DNA from 4 places in the Sporomusa aerivorans genome. Region 2 is predicted to be linked to each of the others. Evidence: riboswitches for the same ligand, from Rfam matches in the RefSeq annotation. Region 2 holds a riboswitch; each other region holds the start of a gene.
The links. Region 2 has a riboswitch for cyclic di-AMP ahead of SATMO3_RS08040 (APC family permease). Riboswitches for the same ligand answer to the same signal wherever they lie in the genome.
Positions count from the first base shown of each region.

Region 1 (3,210 bases), 1.8 Mb from region 2:
GGAAGCAGTAACTATCGTACTGCGCGAAGCACCTACCCAACACATCGCCAAAGCTGGCGTATTAGCTTCTGATAAATAATTTTGCAGGCCATTTCGTTTTACGAAATGGCCTGCCTCTTAGAAAGGTGGAGCTCTATGCTACCTATACAATTCGCCCTTGAGCTTGAAACCATAATTGCGGGGCAACTGGCGAAACTGATTGAGACAACTCCGGCTGAAACCGCACCGGTACTCACCCTGCTGCATCAATCCCAGACAGAGTTTACCAAGCTGTTAACCAGAGCCCAAACAGTCGATGTTGACAGTGCAGTCTATCCGCCGGTAACAGAAGCTCAATTGCTTGGTTTGGATACATCCTGGCAACAAATTAATCAGAAGCTAAAGGCAGGGGACCTGAGTCTGGATGGGCTGACCGCATATTGGTCCTTGTACACAGCTGTTGACAAGACTGCCCAGTTCTACCAACAGGCAGCCGCTAACAGCGCCCATCCGCAGACACAGCTGTTTTTTAGTTCTCTTAGTCATGTAAAAAAGATACTGCGCCGCCGCTTTGACGGCATTATTCATATCTATTATAACCACCTTTGGGGAGAACTTGGGTTTGCCCCCTTTATTTTGGGAAAAGATTAGCCGCCGTGGCAGGTTACGCTTATACCGCCGGCCAGATACATAAATCTGGTGTTGCCGCAAGAGCAAACCAGGCGGCAGACATCACATTCCACACATCGTGCATAAGGCGTTTAAATGGGACTGCCAGGTTGCTAGTCCCATTTAAACGTCTTTCCGTATTATACCAGTGTTTTAAAATATACTCACCCAGTTTTAATTTACATACAAATCAAAATTTTATATTTTTAGTTGCATACAGAGCCGTATAACAGAGAATGAACTATTTAATAGTTAATATTGCCGGATAATTTGACGTAATCGCATTTGCGACAATAGCAATTATCCTGTATCATAACCACATGCCGAATTTCCGAACAAAAAGGAAAACGGGGGACCCACTTTTGGGGTGAATCCGCGTTAGCGGTAGGGATTTCCCTTTGTCCCGAACCCGTCAGCTAACCTCGCAGGCATTGAGAAAGGGGTGTTTTCACTATGAAAAACATCAAGAAACTTGTTGCCAGTGCCCTTGTCGCATCTGTCGTAGCTGCCAATATCTGGACCCCATTGGCGTTTGCGGCTTTGGGCGACCAAGCTTTGAAAGCAGGCATGAACGGACAGGATGTTCAAGAATTACAAGTAAGACTTGCTGATTTAGGTTACAGCGATGTCACTCCTGACGGTGTTTTTGGCGAAACCACCGAGCAGGCGATAATCCACTTTCAAAACGCAAAAAACTTAACGGCCGATGGTGTTGTTGGTGAGGAAACCGTACAAAACCTGTTAGGTAACCGGAGTACGCCTGCTGTGTCACGTGGCATTGCACCTGGCCGCTACAAGGCGGCTATGGATATTAAAGCCACCGCCTACGCACCCGGTCCCCATGACAATGGACAGTGGGGTAACTTAACTTACATGGGAACTCAGGTGCGTCCTGGTGTAATTGCAGTTGATCCCCGGGTAATTCCTCTGGGATCCAGGTTATTTATCCAGTTTGCCGATGGCAGCAGCATGTACGGCGTTGCCGAAGACACCGGCGGCGCCATCAAGGGGAATCGTATTGACATTGCCATGCAGTCTGTCGATCATGCTTATGAGTTTGGTGTTCAGAATGTAAAAGTATATATTCTTGGTTAATGCGAAATTGCCTGGTTAAAGTACCAGGCATTCCGCATTTTTTTCTAAATCTACATAAAAAGTGGTAGATTTGGCAAGTTTATTTGTGTTATTATATTTAGAAATACCTATGAAGATGTTTTGTGAAAGGAGTCCGTTAATGTTTGACAACAAATTTGGCCCCGAAGGTTTAACTTTTGATGATGTTCTGCTTGTACCGGCAAAGTCAGAGGTTCTTCCAAGAGAAGTTGAAGTATCCACTTATCTCACGAAAAATATCAAGCTCAATATTCCTATTATCAGCTCCGGCATGGATACTGTCACCGAAGCCCGTATGGCTATAGCTATGGCTCGCGAGGGCGGTATCGGGGTAATACATAAAAATATGCCGATCGCACGTCAGGCTAACGAAATTGACAAAGTCAAACGTTCCGAACATGGCATTATTGTTGATCCAATATTTTTATCTCCCAGCAATACGCTGAAGGATGCCCATGATCTAATGGAAAAATACCATATTTCCGGTGTGCCTGTAACTGACAATGGCAAACTTGTCGGTATTCTGACAAATCGTGATTTGCGGTTTGAAACAGATTTAAGCCGTAAAATTGCAGCCTGTATGACCAGGGAGCATCTGATTACAGCCAACGTTGGCACCTCGCTGGAAGAGGCTAAGGAAATATTACGCGAGCACCGGATAGAAAAGCTGCCTTTACTTGATGAACATGGCAACCTAAAAGGTCTTATTACCATTAAAGATATTGAAAAAGCGCAAAAATATCCTAACTCGGCTAAAGATCCCAAGGGGCGTTTGTTAGTAGCTGCCGCGGTTGGCGTCGGTGCCGATATGATGGAGCGGGTTGACGCTATTGTCGGCGCCAAAGTGGATGTAATTGTTGTCGATACCGCACACGGGCACTCGCACGGTGTGTTGGATGCCGTAAGAAAAATTAAAAATGCCTACCCGCATGTCGATCTCGTTGCCGGCAACGTGGCTACCGGCGAGGCTACCCGTGACTTAATTGAAGCAGGAGCGGATGCCATAAAAGTTGGCATTGGCCCAGGTTCTATCTGCACCACGCGGGTAATAGCCGGTATCGGTGTACCGCAAATCACAGCCATTTATAATTGTGCTGCGGCTGCCCGGCGCTATAATGTCCCCATTATTGCCGATGGCGGCATTAAGTATTCAGGAGATGTCGCAAAAGCCATCGCCGCCGGTGCCCAAGTGGTTATGATCGGCAACCTGCTTGCCGGTACCGAGGAAAGCCCCGGTGAGACAATAATTTATCAAGGACGCAGCTACAAGGTGTATAGGGGAATGGGTTCTTTAGGCGCCATGGCAGAAGGCAGCAAGGACCGTTATTTCCAGGAGAATATGGACAAGCTGGTTCCCGAAGGAATTGAAGGCCGTGTTCCCTATAAAGGTTCCGTAGCAGATACGGTATTCCAGCTAATTGGCGGCTTACGGGCCGGTATGGGCTACAC
Region 1 is NZ_CP156926.1:3,573,157-3,576,366, forward strand. It holds gene SATMO3_RS17095 (2-hydroxymuconate tautomerase) at 1-79, shown strand, start outside; gene SATMO3_RS17100 (hypothetical protein) at 136-630, shown strand; cyclic di-AMP (ydaO/yuaA leader) riboswitch at 960-1,094, shown strand; gene SATMO3_RS17105 (3D domain-containing protein) at 1,102-1,743, shown strand; gene guaB (IMP dehydrogenase) at 1,883-3,210, shown strand, end outside.
Region 1: it holds a riboswitch for cyclic di-AMP, as region 2 does, so the genes downstream of both, SATMO3_RS17105 (3D domain-containing protein) here and SATMO3_RS08040 (APC family permease) in region 2, are expected to answer to the same signal.

Region 2 (3,210 bases):
AAAGTCAGCCTGTTGAGCGGGAAAAACTTAACCGGATTTTAGAGGCGGCCATCTATGCGCCTTCGCCGGCCAATAAACAGCCCTGGGAGTTTATTGTAACGCAAAACGCCAAATATAACACCAGATTGAAGAGTGTTGCCGATCTGACGAAAGACAAGCTGGCCGATCGCAGCGGGTGGAAATGGCTCCCGGCATTCAGCCTGGAATTTTTGGTGCAGGCGCCGATATTGATTGTGATTGTGGGGGATCCGGCGCGTAATGGGGCTGAACAGTTTCTTGACGAGCCGAGTCCCGGGTATTTGGAGGCTTGCAGCGCCGCTGTGCAAAATATGCAGCTGGCGGCCCAGTCGCAAGGATTAGGGACACTTTGGTTTTCGCTGTTTGAAAAGAGTGACGTCCGTGATATTTTTAACATTAGTCAAGATAAAGATCCGATTGCTATCCTTTGCGTAGGTTACCCTGAATTCATTGGGAAAGCGCCTGTGCGCAAGTCTGTTGAGGACAAGGCCACTTTCCTGGATTAGTTCTGTACTGAGCTACAATAAACAGAAACTCCCGAGTCGCCAGTGAAGCCCGGGAGTTTCTGTTATTTTTATTACCGGTACTGTCAAATTGCCCCGAGGCGTAAGAGCAATGCGCGGTTTGGCCCAAGTTTAATTCTCCCAGTCTGGAGCATTTTAATAGGACAGGATATTTTTTTTAAAAAAATTTCTGATAAATAGGCTTGCAAATGAGCCGTCCTTATGTTATTATCTAAGTAAGCACCATCCTTATAGCGCCAAAGATTTAAACCAGTCTGCAGTAGGTAGGAAACTTTCCCGTTTTCCGTTTGTTGCAAATAGGTTAATTATCTGGCAGGATAGTGTTTTTTGCTTTACCCAAAGGTCATTTGATTACCAGGTTTCGTGTTGTACAAAGAATTGTCTCGTTCCCGTTCGCAAGCTAGTTTGTATAAGGTTAAGATGTATTATGTACAGTGACTGACTGCTATAGGGATGGGTGCTCTGGAAAAAGGGGGAGGGTAGCCTCCCCCTTAGTTTTGTACTTCTTCTGCGCTTTTTTCTCAAGCTCGCTGCAAACCGGTATTTACTTCATTAATGTAAATAAATGGTGTTGCCGAGCGGCCTTGAATGCCCACCAATAAAGGACTTGACTTAGAATTATACATTTGCTACTATTTAAGTAATTGAACAGGCCGAGTTCCGATTGGAAGCGGAGGACCCACCTTTGGGGTTAATTCTGTTATGAAACAGAAGGGATGTTGTAGCTCTTGCCATCCTACCCGTCAGCTAACTTCGTAGGCTAAAGCAAGAGGTCATTTATGACCTTAGGGTCTTTTTTTATTGCACAAAATCAAATTATCTTACCATACAGGGACGCCTTATCCTTGGAAAACCGGGGAGTGGGTTTCATTGTGTGGTTATAAGTAACGTCTGGTTGACAAAACACAGGGACTGCGGTCCGGGTGCAAAGTAGGCCGGTACGGAAAACTAAGAGGTTAGCAATTGGCTGGACCTTTGGTTTTTTGTACCGGTTTTTTATTTTCGGTTAAACCAGGCAGCGTTACAGGGGAGGTAAGAGAACAACGCTATAGGGACAGCTTACTTTATCACAAAAATAGAATTACAGAGAAGTTTCAGATCATCTTGGAGGAATGATTACGTTGATGAGAGAACTCAGGCGGTTTTTGATCGGTAGACCGCTGCATAATACGGAATTAGCGCATGAGCGATTGCCAAAATGGAAAGCGCTGTCCATCTTTTCATCTGATGCTTTGTCGTCGGTAGCTTATGGACCGGAGCAAATTATGCTTGTCCTGGCGGCAGGTCAGATTTTAGCCTATGGCTATATCGGACCGACCGCTATATCCATTCTCATGCTACTAGGAATTGTGGCTATATCTTATGTTCAGGTGGCAAAGGCAAATCCCGGCGGCGGCGGCGCCTATGCCGTTGCCAAAAAAAATCTGGGGGAATTACCGGCTCTCATTGCCGCCGCATCTATTTTTGCCGACTATGTTCTGACTGCCGCCGTAAGTGTATCGGCGGGGACGGCGGCCATTGTATCGGCTTTCCCGGCGCTTATTGGCAAAGAGGTAACTATTGATCTTTGCATTCTGTTTGGGATTCTTATGTTAATTAATTTGCGCGGTGTCAGAGAATCGTCTAACGCGTTCGTCTATCCAACGTATGCATTTTTATTAGGGATATTATGTCTATTACTGACAGGCATTTATCAGGCTGTAACCCAGTCAGGCGCTATTTTGCCCCAGGAATCGCTGGCCAGGCAACAATTGGACTGGGGCATGATGTTTCTTATACTCAGGGCGTTTGCCAACGGCTGCAGTTCCATGACCGGCATTGAGGCTATTGCCGACAGTGTGCCCATGTTCAAAAGTCCTGAAGCCCGCAATGCGGTAACCACAACGTATTGGATGGCAGGTATCCTCGGCTTTATGTTTAGCGGCATAACCTTTCTTATTCTCGGTCATCATATTCTGCCGATTGAAAGCGTAACTGCCTTATCGCAATTGGCAGAATCTATTTTCGGCCGTACGCCGTTGTACTTTTATATTCAGGTCACTACTATGCTAGTATTATATTTGGCAGCCAACACAGCCTATAACGGCTTGCCGATTCTTCTGTCAATTGTTGCTAGGGACGGTTATATGCCGCGTTATCTGGCTGTCAGGGGCGAGCGCCTTACCTATTCAAATGGCATTATTTTATTAACAATAGCGGCTGCGTTTCTGATCGTCGGTTACCACGGCAATACCGATAATCTAATTTCGCTGTATGCAATTGGTGTTTTTGTATCCTTTACCATTGCTCAGTCCGGGATGATCGTTCATTGGCGGCGGGAAAGGCCGCGCGGCTGGCAGCTGCGTGTAATTGTGAATGGTTTGGGAGCCTGTGTTACCGGACTTGTTGTACTGATTATTACCATTACTAAGTTTTCTCACGGCGCCTGGATTATTTTGGTGTTTATCCCGGTTATGATCTATGTTTTTAAGCAAATAAAAGCTCATTACAACGATATGGCCGAACAGTTGCATTTACCCTTGGCGGAGCTGGATACCATTAAGCCGGTTGCCCGGCGGAAAAATACGGTGATTGTACCGGTTTCAAGTCCGACCAGGGTTGTATTTGAGACAATCGAATATGCGAAAACTATCGGTGACAATTTAATTGCCCTTCATATTGCCAGTGA
Region 2 is NZ_CP156926.1:1,776,573-1,779,782, forward strand. It holds gene SATMO3_RS08035 (nitroreductase family protein) at 1-524, shown strand, start outside; cyclic di-AMP (ydaO/yuaA leader) riboswitch at 1,184-1,319, shown strand; gene SATMO3_RS08040 (APC family permease) at 1,664-3,210, shown strand, end outside.

Region 3 (3,210 bases), 2.3 Mb from region 2:
AATTGTGAGGCCGATAGCTGCGAGAAACTCAACTAAAGGTACCAGAATGGCGCCAAGCCGCTGTACCTTAATCAAGTCATCGGCAGCCTGTTGATTCTTATCACTGAATTTTTGGTATTCATAATCTTCCCGTACGTAACTCTGGACAATCATGACTGAAACCAATGATTGCTGTATAATCGAAGTCACCTTGGCTAAAGTATGTTCAACCAGAGCCCCCAGCCTGCCGATTCTACTATTGAAATAGCTGATAGCAACAATAATAAAAGGCAGTGTAGCAAAAGTAACCATAGCCAACTCCCAGTCAAAATATATCATAATAGCCATAATCGCCAGGAGGTTAAGTGACTCGACAATAACATCCGGTATACCCACAGTAACAGCCTGCTGAATAAACAAGAGATCATTAGTAAACAGTGAAATAAGGTCACCGGAAGGAGTTCTCATAAAATATGCATAATCTAACGACTGCAGCTTACCAAACATCTCTTGCCGGAGTTTAGCCAGCATTTTATTGCCGGATTTAGCCATTGTATATCCATAGAAATAAGAAAACAATCCCCGGATAAGATACAGTACGACTATCCCAGCAGTAATAAAGTGCAAAAAGACAATATTACCACCGGCCAGAGCATCGTCAATCAACAATTTTACCACAAGAGGGGCCGCCAAACCGGCTGCACTGGCGATTATAAAGCAAACTACCGCGGTTAAAGCAAGCAGCCAATATGGCACTATAAATTTGCGCCAGTAAAAAGTAAACATAAATTATCTCCACTAAACATGCTTTGCTTGACTACTTATTATGTGTCAAATTTCTCTATGCAACACCTGTGATAACAAAAAACTCCAAAACCGCGCAATCTCGGTAAATAAAAATGGGAAGGCCGACAACGCCTTCCCGTTTGTTTGTTTACATCACCCGGCGGGCGCCGACGTAGCGCGGACCCCAGTAACTGCTGTTCATACTGGTAATAGCAACACCGCTGCTGGACGTAGCGCTGATAAACTTATCATCACCAATGTAGATGCCGCTATGTGATGCTCCTGACGCATATGTGCTGAAAAACACTAAATCGCCAGGCTGAAGACGGCTGTAAGATACAGGCCGCCCGACTTCAAACTGTTCGTCGGCCGTTCGCGGTAAATAAATGCCACTTTGGGCAAAAACATAGCGAGTAAAGCCAGAACAGTCGAACCCACTTGGACTTGTCCCGCCAAATACATAGGGTACACCTGTGTACCGAAGCGAAGTCTGAATGACCCTGCGCACTGAAGCAGTGGAGGAATCACGGCTGGCGGGAATATCCCGTCCCATGAGCGCAAGGTACGTCTGTGCTCCGATTACGCCATCCGCTTCAAGACCCCGAGACTTTTGGAAAGCCTTGACCGCATTCACCGTTAAGTTACCAAAGTCACCATCTGCAGAACCAGCATTAAAACCAAGATTGTTTAGCTGAGTTTGAATGGCAGCAACTTCAGGTCCTTGATCACCGACTTCAAATGTACCGGCTGCGTGGACAAGAGTAGTGGTCCCAAAAAAGAGACAAAAAGCAACAACAAGCCCAAAAAACTTTTGCAACAGGACTCTCCTCTCACCTGCCTCCGAGGTTAGCTGACGGGTTAGGGTTGCAGGCACCCTACTTGATTAGTCCAGCTAATCAAGTTTCACCCCATAGATTGGTTCCCCCGTACCTGAGCTGGATTCGGCTTTCTACAGCGCTCAATATATTCTATTCGGTCAAAAGTTTAAAATTCCTGCCCAAAGTCGCGTTTTTTTTACAATTATTAGGCCAATATCTTGGAAAAAGTTCACTCATGCTCCTTTTCCCGCCGCTGACCGAGTTCAGCCCGCAGCCAGTAGAGCGGCCGCTGTTTTACCTCCTCAAATATCCGCCCGACATACTCGCCGATAATGCCTATTCCCGCTAATTGCACTCCACCCAGGAGAAGAATGCTGGCAGTAATAGTCGCCCAGCCGGGAACTGCTTCTTCCGTAAAAATTTTGATATATACAACATGCAGTGTCAGGATAATACTGCTAAAACCTAAAGCAATCCCGATATAAAAAGCAAACCTGAGCGGAGTTTTAGAATACGCGGTAATACCATCCAGCGCAAAGTGAAGCATCTTTTTCAGTGAAAACTTTGATTGTCCGGCAAAACGTTTAGGTGCTACAAATTCAATATAGGTCTGCCGGTAACCAATGGCGCTGATCATGCCTCTGATAAATCTGGCCCGTTCCCGGAAACGGCGGAAGCTGGCAACTACCTGTTTATCCATTAACCGGAAATCGGACCCTCCCTCTGTAATCCGAACATTGGATACGGCGTTCATCAGTTTATAGAACATACCTGATGTAAAGCTTTTAAACCAGGATACTCCCTCTGTATTGATCCTCACCGTTTGCACAACCTGGAACCCTTCCTGCCATTTGGCAAGCAGCTGCGGCAACATCTCAGGCGGATGCTGCATATCGCCATCCATGGTAATTACAGCATCTCCGTTTGCACAGTCCAGTCCGCATGTCAAGGCTATCTGATGTCCAAAATTTCGGGCCATAATCAGCGCCCGTACCCGCGGATCAGCATACGCCAGACGCTCCAAAATAAGCGGGGTCGCGTCTTTTGAACCATCGTCAACAAAAACTATTTCAAAGTCGTAGGGCTCCGGCTCCATATATTTAATGACTTCCCGGTAAAAATTTTCAATGTTATCCTGCTCGTTAAATACAGGAACAACAATAGAAATCAACGGTTTATGTAACTGCATACCATTTTCAGCCTCCCTGTCACCACTCTATTATACATCGCCGTTTTATGATTGCAATTACCAATTCGGCATAAATAAACAAAAACTTGTCTGCCATAGTTAACTACCCGGCGGCGAACTTTGTAATCCTAGCATTTGCATCCGCCGGCAAAATTAATAGCCTGCTTTGCACAAAGGCGAAGCAGGCTTCTCACGCTTCGTAGTAATTTAAATATCCTGGCGGAGGCATACGGCATCATGCAGATATATATGCCGTATATTTTTTTGACTTATCTCTGTATTCCAGAGAATCAGTACCCGAATGCATAGCGGTAGCGCATCAGGGCATTCTATCTCCTGCGTGCCGAATAGCGGCACTTCCGTCCAGCCAAGTCTTCTGGCACCGGCAGCCGGAAAAGCCGCGGTAAGATCAGGGGTAGAACTAAATATTGCTGCGCC
Region 3 is NZ_CP156926.1:4,101,074-4,104,283, forward strand. It holds gene SATMO3_RS19820 (ABC transporter ATP-binding protein) at 1-765, opposite strand, end outside; gene SATMO3_RS19825 (NlpC/P60 family protein) at 914-1,582, opposite strand; cyclic di-AMP (ydaO/yuaA leader) riboswitch at 1,586-1,722, opposite strand; gene SATMO3_RS19830 (glycosyltransferase family 2 protein) at 1,813-2,772, opposite strand; gene aroH (chorismate mutase) at 2,980-3,210, opposite strand, start outside.
Region 3: it holds a riboswitch for cyclic di-AMP, as region 2 does, so the genes downstream of both, SATMO3_RS19825 (NlpC/P60 family protein) here and SATMO3_RS08040 (APC family permease) in region 2, are expected to answer to the same signal.

Region 4 (3,210 bases), 1.5 Mb from region 2:
GCTGCTGTCTGCACTGTTGAACAATAATAACCTTGTGCCCAAAGCAGCGGAGGCAAATAACTCTCTTAGCGGTGCTCCGCAAAACTATCGCAAATTAATCGATATGAAAGCGACTGCTTATGGACCCGGTCCAATGGATAACGGCAAATGGAATGATTCGACATATGTGGGAAGTAAGGTGAAAAAAGGGGTAGCCGCTGTTGATCCAAATGTTATCCCCATGGGTACAAAACTTTGGATTGAAGGGTATGGTCCTGCTATTGCCAATGATCAGGGCAGCGCCATTAAAGGAAATCGTATAGATTTAGCCTTTGATACCCGGCAGGAAGCTCTCGACTACGGCATTCAGAATGTAAAAGTCTATGTTCTTAAATAACCGGCGTATGCCGGTTTTTTTTTGCTCTTCATAATGCAGCAAACTACTACATATATTTTCAAAAGAGGCATTGGCAGGGGGGAAGTGTAATGAATCCTGTGTGGTCGTTTACTCTCAAGCGCTCCCGGGTAATTTACGGTATTGCCTTATTGGCAATTTTAAGTATTTTTTTTAGCATCCTGGGGTATGAGTATGCAGATGAGCAAGAATTAGCTTCCCTTAACAATAATCAGCCTACCGAAGCTCCGGCGGGAAAAGTAAGTATGGTTGTAAATATTCAGGCCAGAGTGCTTGATGTATACAGCGATGACCAGTTATATAAAAAATACCGGATTGCTACTGGTAAAAGCAAGACGCCTACCCCAATTGGTGAATGGAATGTGGTATGGAAGGACTATAACTGGGGAACTGGGTTTGGCACCCGCTGGATGGGGTTAAACGTGCCCTGGGGTACCTTCGGTATTCATGGAACAAATAAACCATGGTCCATTGGTCAATTTGCCAGCCATGGTTGTATTAGAATGCGCAATAAGGATGTCGAGGAATTATTTGAGTGGATTCCGATTGGTACATCGGTGCGGATTGAAGGACGAAAAGTAAGGGTTGATAGAAATCTGAAGTACCAGACATCCGGCTCTGATGTTGTTGCCTTACAGTTAAAATTGAAAGAACTAGGTTATTTTCAGGGACGGGCCGACGGGCTGTTTGGCTCAGAGACTGAAGAAGCGGTAAAGACCTATCAGACCCGTGAAGGGGTTCCTGCTACCGGTATAGCTAGCAAAGAAATGTGTGCCGGTTTGGGAATATAAGCAGAGTAAAGAAATTTAACATAAATTTAAAGATGCTGGAGGTACATGGCGATAAGATTACTATATCGCCATGTACTGAATTTGACCGAACTAAATTTTCCATGTATTATATTTATAATGCCGAATCCTTGTATGGGTACGGGGGACCCAATAAAACCAGAGGGGTGAATCCGCATGTTGCGGAAGGGCTATTCTTTCCTTCTCTTTGGCCCTAACCCGACAGCTAACCCCGGAGGCTGTAAGCCTCAGAGGTTTTGTTATTGCTTGAGCATAGCAGAATCTCGATGGCGCAAGACAAGAGAGGTGTTTCCTTGAAAAGAGTTCTATTGGCAGTTATTCTCACATTGGTAGTGCTGTTTGTTGTTGTCTGTCCCGCGGTTGGCTTGACTGCTGAACAGCAGGAAAAAGCGTCGGTAGCATTAGGAGCCCGGGGCGATGAAGTCCGGGGAATACAAAAACTTCTCGCAGACTCAGGTTTCTACGCGGGTGAGATTGACGGTGTGTTTGGTCCGGTTACTGCGAAAGCAGTAAAAGAATTTCAACGTAGTACAAGTCTAGATGTAAGTGGCGTTGTTGATAAAGAAACTTTTGCTTATCTTGAGCGCTTAGCCGGTGAGCCAAGCAGATACAGCCGTACTCTGGCTATGAAGGCCTCCGCTTATTCGGCACATGACCCCGGCAATGGCAGTTATACATATCGTGGAAATCTTCTGCGCAGAGGGCTGGCCGCTGTTGATCCGTCAGTTATACCTTTAGGAACCCGGTTATATATCAAAGGTTATGGCTACGCAATTGCTGACGATATCGGGAGTGCGATTAAAGGTAACAGAATTGATTTAGCTTTTGACAGTCGCAGCGATGCATTAAATTTTGGCGTTCAAAGAGTAACCGTATATATAGTTGATTAAAAAATCAGGCTGAAGCCTGATTTTTTTTATACGTTAATTTCTTGGGAATATTAGCTGGAACTAAGTACTATACTACACATATAATTTGACTACTATACGGGGGCGTGTTAGCTTGAATTTAATATCCGGCGAAATGTTGCCACTGGTTTTGGCTTTTATCTCGGGGGTTTTAATGGCAGTACAAGGCTCGCTCAATACTTCACTGAGCAAAGTAACCGGTCTTTTGGAGGCTACTTTTATCGTACACGTAACCGGGACCGTTCTGGTGTTAGTATTGTTGTTTCTTTTTAAAATGGGTAAAGGAAATTTATATGCATGGCAGGAGGCTCCCTGGTACACTTTGCTGGGAGGTATTATCGGCGTAGCTATCATTTACTTAGTGGCCGCAAGTATTCCTGGCGTTGGTGTGGCTAATGCCACCACTGCAATTATTGTCGGTCAGGTACTGACAGCTATTATCATTGATTATTTTGGTGGATTTGGACTTGACCGCATCGCCTGTACTCCAACGCAATTATTTGGCTTGGTCTTACTTGCAGTTGGTGCTAAATTACTGTTAAAATAAAGTATTTTTTTATTTTTTTTGTAATTAAGTGTTAACAAAAAAAACATTATGCGGTATACTTATCATTAGAATTTTTTGGTATCATGCTAATATATCAAGGAGGCAAAGCATGGATTTTAACTTTACTCCCGATCAATTGGATCTGCAAAAAATGGTAAATGAATTTGTTGCTAAAGAAATCACGCCTCATGCATTAGAAATGGATAAAGAAGGTGTGGTTCCACCTGCTCTGTGGAAAAAACTTGATGAAGCCGGCCTGCTCAATTTAACAGTTCCTGAAGAATATGACGGTCCCGGACTTGATGCACTGTCTATTGCCTTAATTTATGAAGAACTAGGTAAAGGTTGTGCCGGTGTAGCCACTACAACAGCTGCCAATGCTTTAGCTTCTTACCCGGTCGTATTGCTAGGCACCGACGCGCAAAAACAAAAATTTTTTAATGTCTTAAACAGCGGTAAATTATCGGCATTTGCGCTCACAGAACCAGGAGCCGGTTCCGATGCGGGCGCTGTTGCTACTACGGCAGTCAAAGACGGCGATGAGTACGTCAT
Region 4 is NZ_CP156926.1:3,324,806-3,328,015, forward strand. It holds gene SATMO3_RS15745 (3D domain-containing protein) at 1-376, shown strand, start outside; gene SATMO3_RS15750 (L,D-transpeptidase family protein) at 466-1,185, shown strand; cyclic di-AMP (ydaO/yuaA leader) riboswitch at 1,294-1,438, shown strand; gene SATMO3_RS15755 (3D domain-containing protein) at 1,497-2,093, shown strand; gene SATMO3_RS15760 (DMT family transporter) at 2,206-2,658, shown strand; gene SATMO3_RS15765 (acyl-CoA dehydrogenase family protein) at 2,768-3,210, shown strand, end outside.
Region 4: it holds a riboswitch for cyclic di-AMP, as region 2 does, so the genes downstream of both, SATMO3_RS15755 (3D domain-containing protein) here and SATMO3_RS08040 (APC family permease) in region 2, are expected to answer to the same signal.